3 regions of the Rhizobium sp. GCM10022189 genome follow, and region 3 is predicted to be linked to each of the others. Evidence: riboswitches for the same ligand, from Rfam matches in the RefSeq annotation. Region 3 holds a riboswitch; each other region holds the start of a gene.

Region 1 (4,207 bases), on a different contig from region 3:
TTCGATCGACGGAACCGAGGAAATATGGCTCATGTCGGAAACGGCCGTCAGCGCCCGGATCGAGGTCTCGATCGTCTTGCCGAAATCGGATGAATCCATCGCCATGGCAATGTTGAGCGAGCCGAGATTGCAGGAAATATCCTTGCCGAGATGCTTGTAGGACAGGTCGTCGTTAAACGTGCTCGCCTCGCTCACCTGCAGGATTTCCGAGCAGAGATTGCTCATGGTGATGCGGCCGTCGATCGGGTTTGCCCGGTTCACCGTGTCTTCGAACATGATGTAGGGATAGCCGCTCTCGAACTGGATCTCGGCGATCACCTGGAAGAATTCGCGCGCCTTGATCTTCTTCTTGGTGATACGGGCATCCGCCACCATCTCGCGATACTTCTCCGTCACCGAGATTTCGGTGAAGGGCACGCCATAGACCCGCTCCACGTCATAGGGCGAGAAGAGGTACATATCCTCGTTGTTCCTGGCGAGCTCGAAGGTGATGTCGGGCACAACGACGCCGAGCGACAGCGTCTTGATGCGGATCTTCTCGTCGGCATTCTCACGCTTGGTATCGAGGAAGCGCATGATATCGGGGTGATGCGCGTTGAGATAGACGGCGCCCGCCCCCTGCCGCGCACCGAGCTGGTTGGCATAGGAGAAACTGTCTTCCAGCAGCTTCATGACGGGAATAATGCCGGAGGACTGGTTCTCGATCTGCTTGATCGGCGCACCAGCCTCGCGGATGTTCGTCAAGGACAGCGCCACGCCGCCGCCGCGCTTGGAAAGCTGCAGTGCGGAATTGATGGAGCGGCCGATCGATTCCATATTGTCTTCGACGCGCAGCAGGAAGCACGAGACGAGCTCGCCGCGCTGTTTCTTGCCGGCATTGAGGAAGGTCGGCGTTGCCGGCTGGAAACGGCCGCTGATGATCTCTTCGACCAGATCGCGGGCGAGCTGCTCGTTGCCCCCGGCCAGCGTCAGCGCCACCATGCAGATACGGTCTTCATAACGCTCCAGGTAGCGCTTGCCGTCGAAAGTCTTCAGCGTATAGCTGGTGTAATATTTGAAGGCGCCAAGGAAGGTCGGAAAACGGAACTTCTTGGCATAGGCCTGGTCGAACAGGTCACGCACGAAATTGAAGGAATACTGGTCGAGCACGTCCTGCTCGTAATAGCCTTCGGTTACGAGATAATCGAGCTTCTCCCGAAGATTGTGGAAGAACACCGTGTTCTGGTTCACATGCTGCAGGAAATACTGCTTGGCCGCCATGCGGTCCTTGTCGAGCTGGATCTTTCCCTCATCGTCATAGAGGTTCAGCATCGCGTTCAGCGCGTGGTAGTCCAGCGCTTCGGCCGCCTTCAGCGGCTTTGCGCCCGCATCCCGCGTCAGGCTTGTTCCCGTGTCCAAAATCGTCCCATCCCGTTTTTGACATTGGCGACATCCTCGGCAGTTCCCAGAAGCTCGAACCGGTAGAGATACGGCACCCGGCACTTCTGCGAGATCACGTCGCCGGCAAGCCCGTAGGTCTCGCCGAAATTGCTGTTGCCCGCAGCAATCACGCCGCGGATGTTGGAGCGGTTTTCCGCGTCGTTGAGGAAGCGGATCACCTGCTTGGGCACGGCTCCCTTCACGATTCCCGGGGCCCCGTCGCCGCAATAGGTGGGCGAGATCAGCACATAGGGTTCGTGAACGTGGATGTCTTCAGCGCCGAGGGGAATGCGCGCCGCGCGCAGTCCCAGCTTCTCGACGAAACGATGGGTATTCTCGGACCGGCTGGAAAAATAGACGATCAGGCCCATCGCTCCTCTCCGCTCAGGAGAGCGCGCTGATCATGTCGGGACGGAAACCCGCCCAGTGGCTGTCGCCGGCAACGACGACCGGGACCTGCATGTAGCCCATGCCGCGCACGCGATCGAGCGCGTCGGCATCCTCGGAAATATCGATGATCTGATAGTCGACGCCCAGACGGTCGAGGGCGCGGTAGGTAGCGGTGCACTGTACGCAGGCAGGCTTGCTGTAAACGGTAACGCTCATCATGTTCCTCGTGATGTCAATGGATTCCGGACGCAATACTGGGATCGGGCGCCTTGCGGCGTCCGAGGCAACGCTTGATATGGATCTGGCAAATGGGCGTATTACACGCCGAACACTCTTCCCCGCAGGATCTGCGCAGGCGGCGGTTTTGATGCTCTCGACATGACTTCAACCCCGAAGTGTTCATGCGGACGTTCGGGGGCAGCGCAACGGATGCGGATTTCTCCGCCTGACATCTACGCGACCTTCCGGACACCCCGCCCGTGGACATCTCGTTCAAGGCAGGTCTCCTGGCTCGCGGGTCGAAGCACCCTGCCCCCAGCCTTCCCAAAGCTTCATGCCTCAGTGACCTGAAATCGGACAGTTGCTCGCCGCTTACAGTTGCGGGGGCAGCTCCGGCCTTGTCGCGCCGTCATGGCGAAACGCACCGTATTCCCGTCTTAGCCCTCGACCCTCACGAATCGAAGGAACCTTGAACACTAGATATAGTACGCGAATCCCGGTTTGCGTCAACGGATGGTTTGCGCATCGCGTTACGGCATGTTTGAAATCGCTGCATTCCTGTGAAAAACGTGGTTAATGGATGCTTAAATAAAGCAGGCTGCGGAGGAGGGCTTGCGGGTGGAAGCCGGCAGATCGCCGGCTTCCGGGAATCAGTTGGACGCTCAGGAGTGGGTCGATGCTGCCGCCCCACGCAGCAGCCTTGCGGCAGCGACCATGTTGACGAGCGCCGGGCGAACCTCTTCCCACTTGCGCGTCTTCAATCCGCAATCCGGATTGATCCAGAGCTGCCCGTCCGTCAGACGCCGGCGCGCCAGCGTCAGGAGTTCGGTCATCTCCTCGACTTCGGGAACGCGGGGCGAATGGATGTCGTAGACGCCAGGGCCGATCTCGTTCGGATATTTGTAGCTGCGGAAGGCCTCCAGCAGTTCCATCTTCGACCGTGAGGTCTCGATCGAGATCACGTCGGCATCCATCGCCGCAATCGCATCGATGATCTGGTTGAACTCCGAATAGCACATATGCGTGTGGATCTGCGTTTCGTCCGATACGCCGGATGAGCACAGGCGAAAACTTTCGACAGCCCAGTCGAGATAGGTCTTCCAATCGGCCTTGCGCAGCGGCAGGCCTTCGCGAAGGGCGGCCTCGTCGATCTGGATCATCGCCGCGCCGGCCCGTTCGAGATCGAGCACCTCGTCACGGATCGCGAGCGCGATCTGCCGACTGACATCGGCACGCGAGAGATCGTCGCGCACGAAGGACCAGTTGAGGATCGTCACCGGCCCGGTCAGCATGCCCTTGACCGGCTTTTGCGTCAGCGATTGCGCATAACGCCACCATTCCACCGTCATCGGTGCGGGGCGGAAGACGTCGCCGAAGATGATGGGCGGGCGGACATAGCGCGAGCCGTAGCTCTGCACCCAGGCATGCTGTGTGAAGGCGAAACCGGAAAGCTGCTCGCCGAAATACTGCACCATGTCGTTACGCTCGAATTCGCCGTGGACGAGCACGTCGAGGCCGATCTCTTCCTGCCAGCGGATCGCCGCTTCGGTCTCCTTTTTCAGGAAGGCATTGTACTCTGTCTCGCTGATCGTGCCCCTGGTGAAGGCCGAGCGGGATTTTCGCACGTCCGACGTCTGCGGGAAGGAGCCGATCGTCGTCGTCGGAAAGAGCGGCAGCCGAAGTTTACGCTCCTGCAGGCCTGTCCGCTCGGCAAAGGCACTGCCGCGTGTCTTCATCGCCGCATCGATCGCGCCGACGCGCTGCCTGACTTTCTGGTCATGCACGCGCGCGGATCGAGCCCGCGAGGCGACGGCCTGCGAGGCGGCCGCAATCGCTCCGGAAGCCTTGCCGGCATTGCCGAGCGCTGCAATTTCGTCCAGTTTCTGGGTCGCGAAGGCGAGCCACGATCTCAGCTCACCATCAAGCCCGGTCTCCAGTTCCAGATCGATCGGCACATGCAGCAGCGAGCAGGAGGGCGCGATCTGCAGCCGGTCGGCACCGAAATGCCGGACCAGCGGTTCAATCTTCTGCAGGATCGCAGCGAGGTCCGCCCTCCAGATGTTGCGCCCGTCGATGACGCCAAGCGACAACACCAGGCCGTCGGGCGCCTTGAGAAGCGCGTCGATCTGCTGCGGAGCGCGAACGAGATCGACATGCAGCCCCGCGACCGGCAACGCAA
Region 2 (4,207 bases), on a different contig from region 3:
ATTGGCGGAATTCTCCGCGCCGCCGAAGCCGGCGGCGATTTCGGCGCCGTCGCGGTAGGCGACGAAGGCCCATCCTCCCTGCCCGGAACCGGGCTCGAAACAGCCGTCCACGAAAACGTGAAGGCCCTGTCTGCCCTGCGGCATTGCCGATGCGGCTGCGCGGGAGAGCATGTCGCGTGGGATATCTGTCATATCAACTGTTTAGCTGTCACGGATGCCCCCGCGCGATTGCGGGAGCGGCGGAAACGGAGCATCGGGTCTTCTGGATAAGATCGCAAAAATGCGCTAGGAATTCATCCGAGCTTATTAAGGGAAATACGTTAAGACAAAGCGCGGCGGATTGAAGCCGCAATTCGCCGATGGATGCTTTTTCTCACTCCGGAACGACGTCGTGAAGCGCCGAAACCTGTATCTCGTCTTCTTTCTGGCATTCGCGGTTCCCGCAGAGGCGCAGACCAATGCGATCTGCGAGGATCTGCGCGGGCGTCTTGCCGACCTGCCGCAGGTGATCGGCAATGCCAACGGCACCGAGATGCGCCAATATGCGGGCGCGCTGGCCGAACAGAATCTGGAATTGCGCAAGGTGCGCGGCGATCTGCGCCGCTACGGCTGCACGTCCGGCAGCATGGTCGTCGTCGGCGGCGAGAATGCCGGCTTCTGCGAGGAGCTGGAACAGGCGCAGGCAAAGATGGTGGACAACATCCGCTACCTGCAGGACCGCCGCGACGCGTTGCGCCAGTCCGCTGTCGATCCGGCCCGCGAAGGCCTGCTGGCCGCGCTTGAAGACAATGGCTGCAACGGCGAGAGTTTCAGCGAACCCGCACAGGGCGATCTCTATGCGCCGGCCCCCTCGATCGAGGAACAGGCCATGCGCGGCGATACGTTCATTCCCCTCGGCGGCGGTGAGCGCTACGGCCTGCCGCGCGCCGAAATGCTCTCGCCCGTCAGCACCATCTGCGTGCGCACCTGCGACGGCGGCTTCTTCCCGATCAGCAACAACGCCACCTCGGTCGATTTCGGCCGCGATGCCGCGACCTGCGCCAAGATGTGCCCCGGCGTGGAGACGGAACTCTACTATCGCGATATTTCCAGCACCGAAGCCGCAAACATGATCTCGACGGCGACGGGCGCGCCCTATGGCGCGATGAAGAACGCCTTCGCCTACAAGACCCGCCCGCCCGGCGAAAAATCCGCCTGCTCCTGCAACCTGACGGCCTATTACGAGGAAATGCGCCGGAGCCAGACGGTCTCCGCGCCGGCGCCCGAGCCGCAGGGCTCGATCACCACGATCCGCACTGAGGCCCCGAAGGCCGCGAATACGCCGCCGCAGGCGCAGGTGCCGGATCGCCCCTACGATCCGGCAACCAAGGTTCGCCAGGTCGGCCCGCAATTCCTTGCCGGCGATCAGGGCAAGATCGATCTTGCCAATCCGGCCGTGTCAGGCCCGCAGCCGCAGCAGCAGCCGTAAAAGACGGCGCGGCCTTAGCCTGCCGCCTGCCCCCAGCCGTCATGGAAGACCAGCTCTTCCAGCGCCAGGCGCTGCCGCCAGCCCTTGACCGCCAGTTCCGGCTCTTCATAGAGCCGATCGACGAAACCGGCGCAGAGCCAGGCCACGACCTCGATATGATCGGGTATGCCGAGAATCTGCTTCAGGTCGCCCTCGCGAAAGATGCTGACCCAGCCGATGCCGACGCCTTCGGCTCGTGCCGCAAGCCACAGGTTCTGGATGGCGCAGACGGTGGAATAGCTGTCCATGCGCGGATTGTGCGTGCGCCCCAGCACGACGCTGCCGCTGCGGGTGGGATCGCAGGTGACGCAGATGCCGAGCGGCGCCTCGACGATTCCTTCGAGCTTCAGCGCGCGATAGGCCTGCCGCCGTTCGGCCGCAAACATCAGGGCGGCCTCTTCATTGGCCTTGACGAAAGCGTCGCGCACCCGCGCCCTCACCTCGGCGCTTTTGACCAGAACGAAATTCCACGGCTGCATGAAGCCGACCGAAGGCGCGTGATGGGCGGCCGTCAGAAGCCGCCTGATCAGGTCGTCCGGCAAGGGATCGGGCAGGAACTCGCCGCGCACGTCGCGCCGCGTCATGATTGCGTGATAGACGGCCTCGCGTTCGGCCGCAGAAAAACCGGATGCCGGGCAAACGGCATCGTCAATGGGTCGCATCGTCAAATCCCCAACAACGCAACCGCCCGCCGTCCGCGCGGGTTAGGTCTATCTTGCCAGGCCGGTCTTCTGACTCGGCGTCATCCGCCCGGCCGCTGCCTTCCCGGCCCTGCGGCCAGTGGCGTCATGAAGCGGCGGGCGTCGGCCTTACAGCGTTGGGCACGTTCCGGTCTTGCACCGGATTCCCGATTCTCCCGCCTGTGACGGCGGGCACCTGACAATCGGATCTATGGCGCGGAAACGGCACGACGGCAAGCCGCTGCGACATTGATTTCGTGGACAGGCCGAAAATGCTGGCCTAGAAGGAAGCCAGAATCCGACCGGTGCCGAAGGCGCCGAATCCCATCCCGTTGCATTCCGGTTGCCCGTGTCCCGTCTAACGCCGATGATCCTTGCGGTCGCCCTGTTCATGGAACAGATGGATTCGACCGTGATTGCCACCAGCCTGCCGGCCATTGCCGCCGATATCGGCACCTCGCCGATCGCGCTCAAGCTTGCAGTAACGAGCTACCTCGTGGCGCTGGCGATCTTCATTCCGATCAGCGGCTGGATGTCGGATCGCTTCGGCGCCCGCAACGTCTTCCGGCTGGCGATCTTCGTCTTCATGGTCGGCTCGGTCGCCTGCGCCTTTTCCAATTCCATCGCCGCCTTCGTGATCTCCCGCCTCATCCAGGGCGCCGGCGGCTCGATGATGACGCCGGTCGGCCGGTTGCTGCTGGTGCGCGGCACGCCACGTCACCAGCTGGTGAATGCCATGGCCTGGCTGACCATACCGGCGCTCATCGGCCCGATCATGGGGCCGCCGATCGGCGGCTTCCTGACCACCTATCTGAGCTGGCACTGGATCTTCTGGATCAACGTGCCGATCGGCATTATCGGCATTGCTCTCGTCACCCGCTTCCTGCCGGCGGTCGAGCCGCGCAGCCCCAAGCCGATGGATTTTCCGGGCTTCTTCCTTTCAGGGATAGGTTTTGCCGGTTTCGTCTTCGGCATTTCCGTCATCAGCCTGCCGGCCGTTCCCATCGTCTACGGTTATGTCACCGTCGCCGTCGGCATCCTCTCCGGCATCCTCTATTTCGTGCACGCGAAACGCACGCCGCATCCGCTGCTCGATCCGAAAATGTTCCGTTATCCGATGTTCCGGGCGGCGATTCTCGGCGCTTCGAATTTCCGCATGGGGCTTGGCGCGCTGCCCTTCCTCCTGCCGCTGATGCTGCAGCTCGGTTTCGGGCTGACGCCGCTGCAGTCCGGCTCGATCACCTTCGTCAGCGCGCTCGGCTCCATGGGCTCGAAATTCGCGGCATCGCGCACCTACAATGCCTTCGGCTTCCGCAACGTCATCGCGCTGACGACCTTCCTGGCGGCGATCTTCCTGGGCATCAACGGCTTCTTCACCGCCGAAACGCCTGTCTACGTCATCATGGGCTGTCTTCTCGTCGGCGGCCTGCTGCGCTCCATGGCCTTCTCGGGCGTCAACGCCATGGCCTTCGGCGATGTGGACGAGGCGGACAGCAGCCAGGCAACCGCCATCAATGCCGTGGCGCAGCGCATCTCCATGGCCATGGGCGTTGCCGTGGCCGGCACGATCCTGGAAGTCTCCGCAAGCTTCCATGGCGGCAGGCTCACGGTCGGCGATTTCCACATCGCCTTCTTCATCGTGGCGACGATCTCGGCGCTTGCCTGCATCACCTTCCTGCGCCTGCCCGCCAATGCCGGCGAGGAACTGACGACGCGGCGCCGCAAGAACCGGCATCCGGAAGAGGCAATGGCGGAAAGCCGCTGAAAACTTCACCGACCCGTCATTTTTCCTCACAGATTCCGCGTGACAATTCCAATTCGCATGTCTACATAGGCGGCATGTCGATTTCGTCCGTTTACGCATCGCGATTTTATTCGTACCGCTGCTTCCAGCGGATGCGGGTCTGTGCGTAACCGAAACTAACGCGACGACAACCCGAACAGCCGCTAGTCTACCTGGCGGCTTTTTTGTTCCGCACGGTATGACCAAACAGGAGAGCATACCGTGACCGATACCATT
Region 3 (4,207 bases):
CGTGTTCCTGTTGCTCACTCCTTGCGTCGCTCGCCCCCCTCATCTGCCCTGTCGGGCATCTTCTCCCCGCTGGGGCGAAGACCGAACCGGTAAACTCCTTCCACTCCTCAACCCCAACCAGCCCCCGCCCCGGCCACCAGATCCCCGCCTTCATCAGCGGCGCGGCCGGCGCCGGCTTCTCCTCGCCCGAAAGCATCGCCGCCGCATAGGCGAGAAAGCCCCGCGCATTGGCATCCCCGCCCTCGATCAGATAGGCCCAGAGCGCGTTCAGATCCTCCAGCGCCACGTTCGAAAACGGCGTCAGCCCCGCATCCGGCCTGCTGTCGCCCGGCAGCACCGCAATCAGCGCCCCGCTGCGTGCGGCGGCCGCATGCAGCGCCTCCAGCGCATAGTGAAAATAGCTCGCCCCGCCGAGCGCCCGCACGATGATGAGCTTCGCATGCCGCGCCGTGCGTTCCACATAGGTATCGACCGACATCGGATGTTTCAGGCTCATCAGGCTCGCAAGCCTCAGGGAATAGCCCGCCCCGCCGGCATGCGCCGCGGCAACCGCCGCAAGCTCGGTATCGGCGGCCGACAGGAACAGGATATCGCCCGGCGACTGGCCGAGGTCGATCGCCTCGTCCCCGTCGCTGATCGTTCCCTGCTGGGCGAGAAGCAGATGCATTCAATATCCTCAGACGAGCGCTTCGATCGCCTTGCGCACCGCGTCCTGGTCCATCTCGTGCAGGCCGATGACGACGAGGCGTGTATTGCGCGTTTCACCCGGCGCCCAGGCGCGGTCGAAATACTGGTCGACGCGCGCCCCCACGGCCTGCAGCTGCAGGCGCATCGGCTTGCCGGAAACATCGACGAAGCCCTTCAGGCGCAGCACGTCATGTTCGGCGATGATGCCCTTCAGCTTCTCGACGAAGCCGGCCGCATCCGGGACGGCACCGAGCTCGACGACGAAACTGTCAAATTCGTCATGGTCGTGCGGCGCGCCGTCCTCATGCTCCAGCTCGTGATGGGACTTGCGGTTGCCGATATCGTCTTCCGTGCCGATGCCGAGGCCGAGCAGCACGCCGGCCGGCACCTCGCCGTTCCTGGCCTCGATCATCACGGGCTTGCGGGCGATGCGCGAGGCGACTTCGCTCTTCACGCGGCCAAGCCCGTCGGCATCGATCAGATCGGTCTTGTTGAGCACGATCAGGTCGGCGCAGGTCAGCTGGTCCTCGAACAGTTCCTCGATCGGGCTTTCGTGATCGAGCGATTCGTCCGCCGCGCGGCGCGCGTCGACGGCATCGTGGTCGTCGGCAAAACGCCCGGCGGCAACCGCCGCGCTATCGACCACGGTGATGACGCCGTCGACGGTCACTTCGCTGCGGATGTCAGGCCAGTTGAAGGCGGCGACGAGCGGCTGCGGCAGGGCAAGGCCCGAGGTTTCGATGACGATATGGTCCGGGCGCTGGTCGCGCTCCAGAAGCTTCGTCATGGTCGGGATGAAATCGTCGGCCACCGTGCAGCAGATGCAGCCGTTGGTCAGCTCGATAATGTCGTCCTCGGTGCAATTCTCCGCCCCGCAGCCCTTCAGCACGTCGCCGTCGACGCCGAGATCGCCGAACTCGTTGATGATGAGCGCGATCTTCCTGCCGCCGGCATTGGTGAGCAGGTTGCGGATCATGGTCGTCTTGCCGGCGCCGAGAAAGCCGGTGATGACGGTTGCGGGAATTTTCTGCTGCATGGTCTAACCCTTCATTTTCAGCGGCAGTCCGGCCGCGATGAAATAAACGTCGTCGGCTTGCGCCGCGATCATCTGGTGCAGCCGTCCGGCATGGTCGCGAAACTCGCGCGCCATGCGGTTCTCCGGCACGATGCCGAGGCCGACTTCATTGGAAACGATGACGAGCCGCGCCTTTGCCCGCGGCAGGAAGGCGGCAAGCGCGGCCGACCGGGCGGCGATATCGCCCCCCTCCATCATCAGGTTGGTCAGCCACAGCGTCAGGCAATCGACGAGGACCGCCCGGCCCTCGCCGTCGATGGCGGCAAGCCGCTCGGCAAGATCGAGCGGCTCCTCATGCGTGGTCCAGGCGGGGCCGCGATCGGCCCTGTGCTGGTCGATGCGCGCCTGCATCTCGTCGTCCCAGGCGCGGCCGGTGGCGACGTAATGGCGCTCGAGGCCGCTTGCGGTGACGAGATTTTCGGCGAAGCGGGATTTGCCGGAACGGGCGCCGCCGAGGATGAAGGTGGCGGTCATGATAATGCTGCCCTGGGAGAGAGGGCGTGCCCCTCTCTCCTCCCCTCATTCCTGTGCTTGTCACAGGAATCCAGCGTGCCCAAGTCCTTGGGCACGAGAGACTCGTTCAACGATGGCATAGATTCATTCACGGCGCAGACGCGCCGTGGCTGGATTCCTGTGACAAGCACAGGAATGAGGGAGGAGAGGAAAGCGCGCGCCAGGGGCCTACCACCGTCAGGCGCCAGAACCCCATTACCGACGGGCGTCGAAACACCACCCCCACATCTCACCACACGAGGCAGCGCCGAATCGCATTCTTCAGCCAAGACAACCTCCGTGCTGGCAGCGGGCAAGATACCCAGATTGGGCATTATGCCCGGCACGGATGGCAGGTCTCCTGGCTCGCAGCTATCGGCCCCGACCGGGGCGACCTCTGCAGGTCGCCCCTGATCGTGCCAGCGGATCCGCCTCGCCTTCCCGGCTGCCTGTCGTGAAAAGGCGGACGATTCGTAGAAATAGAGGCGTCCTGCCCCGGCTGATCACGATGCATTTCCAGTGGCTTTTCCGGCACCTGCTCCGCCTTGCCCGCCCGCGGAATGCGAGGCCGTCGGCGCAGCGGCGCACATGCCGGACGGAAGACCCTGACTGCTCTACAGTCGCGGGGTCGGCTGTGATGAAGGCGCCCGGCTTGGGTCCGCCCCGTCACATTCCCTTTTCATCCGGAAGGCGCAAGCCGATCCGGAACCATCCATTATGTGGTTTCATGGTTAGGCGCGCGCAATCCCCGTGTCAATTGCCGGCCGATGTGCCAAAGCCGTTCATCTCGACTTACACTACCAAGATTATCGAGTTTATTCAAAAACTTACGTCATAAAAACTTTACCGCCCAGCCGGTATTTTGCCGCAATTGCCGCTCATGCGGATGCCGGCTCCGCCCTTGACCCCCACTCATGCCGCCTAGTTTCCCCATGATGCTCTCCCGAATGGATATCCGCCGTTTCCGGCCCCTCACCACCATTTTCGATTTGGGACGCCTGCGGGCGCTCGTGCGCCACAGCGAAATGGGCATGGTCTTTGCCGGCGCGCTCGTCGGCATCGCCTCGGGGCTTGCGGTCACGGCCATGAGCTATGTCTCGGAACAGATGCACAGGCTGATCTTCGGCATTGACGGGACGGCAAGGCTCAGCGCCTCGCAGATCGACAGCAAGTTCCTGCTGATGACCGCCCCGATTGCCGGCGGCGCCCTCCTCGGCCTGCTGATCTTCATCCTCGCCAGATGGCGCAAGAAGCCGATGGTCGATCCGATCGAGGCCAACGCGCTGCATGGCGGCCGCCTGTCGCTGACCGACAGCATCCTCGTCGCCGTCCAGAATCTCGTGTCCAACGGCTTCGGCGCGTCCGTGGGGCTGGAGGCCGGCTACACGCAGCTTGCCGCCGGCATCGCCTCGAAGTTCGGCCTGAAGCTGCAGCTGCGCCGCGCCGATCTGCGCGTTCTCGTCGGCTGCGGCGCGGCCGGCGCCATCGCCGCCGCCTTCAACGCGCCGCTGACGGGTGCCTTCTACGCCTTCGAGCTGATCGTCGGCACCTACACGATCGTCTCGCTGACACCCGTCGTCGTCGCGGCCCTCGTCGCCACGCTGGTCGCGCGGCTGCTGGCCGGCAGCGATTTCGTCATCGACGTCGGCAGCTTCGGCGCCGTCCAGCCGGCCGATTACGTGCCGGCCATCGCGCTTGGCGCCTTCTGCGCCGGCATCGGCATTCTCATCATGCAGGGCGTCTCCTTCGTCGAGGAACTGGCGCGCAAGAGTTCCATCGCGCTGCCCTTCCGCCCGGCGCTCGGCGGCATCATCGTCGGCCTGCTGGCGCTGGTCTCGCCGCAGGTGCTTGCCGCCGGCCACGGGGCGCTGCACCTCAACCTTGCCCATGAGGTGACCATCCCGGCCCTCATCGGCCTCTTCCTGCTGAAATCGGTGGCCTCCGCCGTCTCCA

The links. A riboswitch is a leader RNA that binds a small molecule or an ion and turns the genes downstream of it on or off. The one in region 3 is predicted to bind cobalamin.
Region 1: linked by a shared signal. The riboswitch ahead of nrdH (glutaredoxin-like protein NrdH) and the one ahead of cobU (bifunctional adenosylcobinamide kinase/adenosylcobinamide-phosphate guanylyltransferase) in region 3 are both predicted to bind cobalamin.
Region 2: linked by a shared signal. The riboswitch ahead of bluB (5,6-dimethylbenzimidazole synthase) and the one ahead of cobU (bifunctional adenosylcobinamide kinase/adenosylcobinamide-phosphate guanylyltransferase) in region 3 are both predicted to bind cobalamin.

What each region holds. Positions count from the first base shown of each region.
Region 1 is NZ_JBHSOR010000004.1:73,447-77,653, reverse strand. It holds gene nrdE (class 1b ribonucleoside-diphosphate reductase subunit alpha) at 1-1,398, opposite strand, end outside; gene nrdI (class Ib ribonucleoside-diphosphate reductase assembly flavoprotein NrdI) at 1,377-1,790, opposite strand; gene nrdH (glutaredoxin-like protein NrdH) at 1,804-2,025, opposite strand; cobalamin riboswitch at 2,288-2,515, opposite strand; gene metE (5-methyltetrahydropteroyltriglutamate--homocysteine S-methyltransferase) at 2,691-4,207, opposite strand, start outside.
Region 2 is NZ_JBHSOR010000002.1:10,282-14,488, reverse strand. It holds gene ACFPWW_RS00300 (ribonuclease H family protein) at 1-192, opposite strand, end outside; gene ACFPWW_RS00295 (DUF2865 domain-containing protein) at 392-1,468, shown strand; gene bluB (5,6-dimethylbenzimidazole synthase) at 1,483-2,169, opposite strand; cobalamin riboswitch at 2,211-2,402, opposite strand; gene ACFPWW_RS00285 (MFS transporter) at 2,555-3,952, shown strand; gene ACFPWW_RS00280 (3-deoxy-7-phosphoheptulonate synthase) at 4,193-4,207, shown strand, end outside.
Region 3 is NZ_JBHSOR010000012.1:42,165-46,371, reverse strand. It holds partial or broken gene ACFPWW_RS09560 (cobaltochelatase subunit CobN) at 1-667, opposite strand, end outside; gene cobW (cobalamin biosynthesis protein CobW) at 677-1,723, opposite strand; gene cobU (bifunctional adenosylcobinamide kinase/adenosylcobinamide-phosphate guanylyltransferase) at 1,727-2,236, opposite strand; cobalamin riboswitch at 2,588-2,982, opposite strand; gene ACFPWW_RS09545 (chloride channel protein) at 3,190-4,207, shown strand, end outside.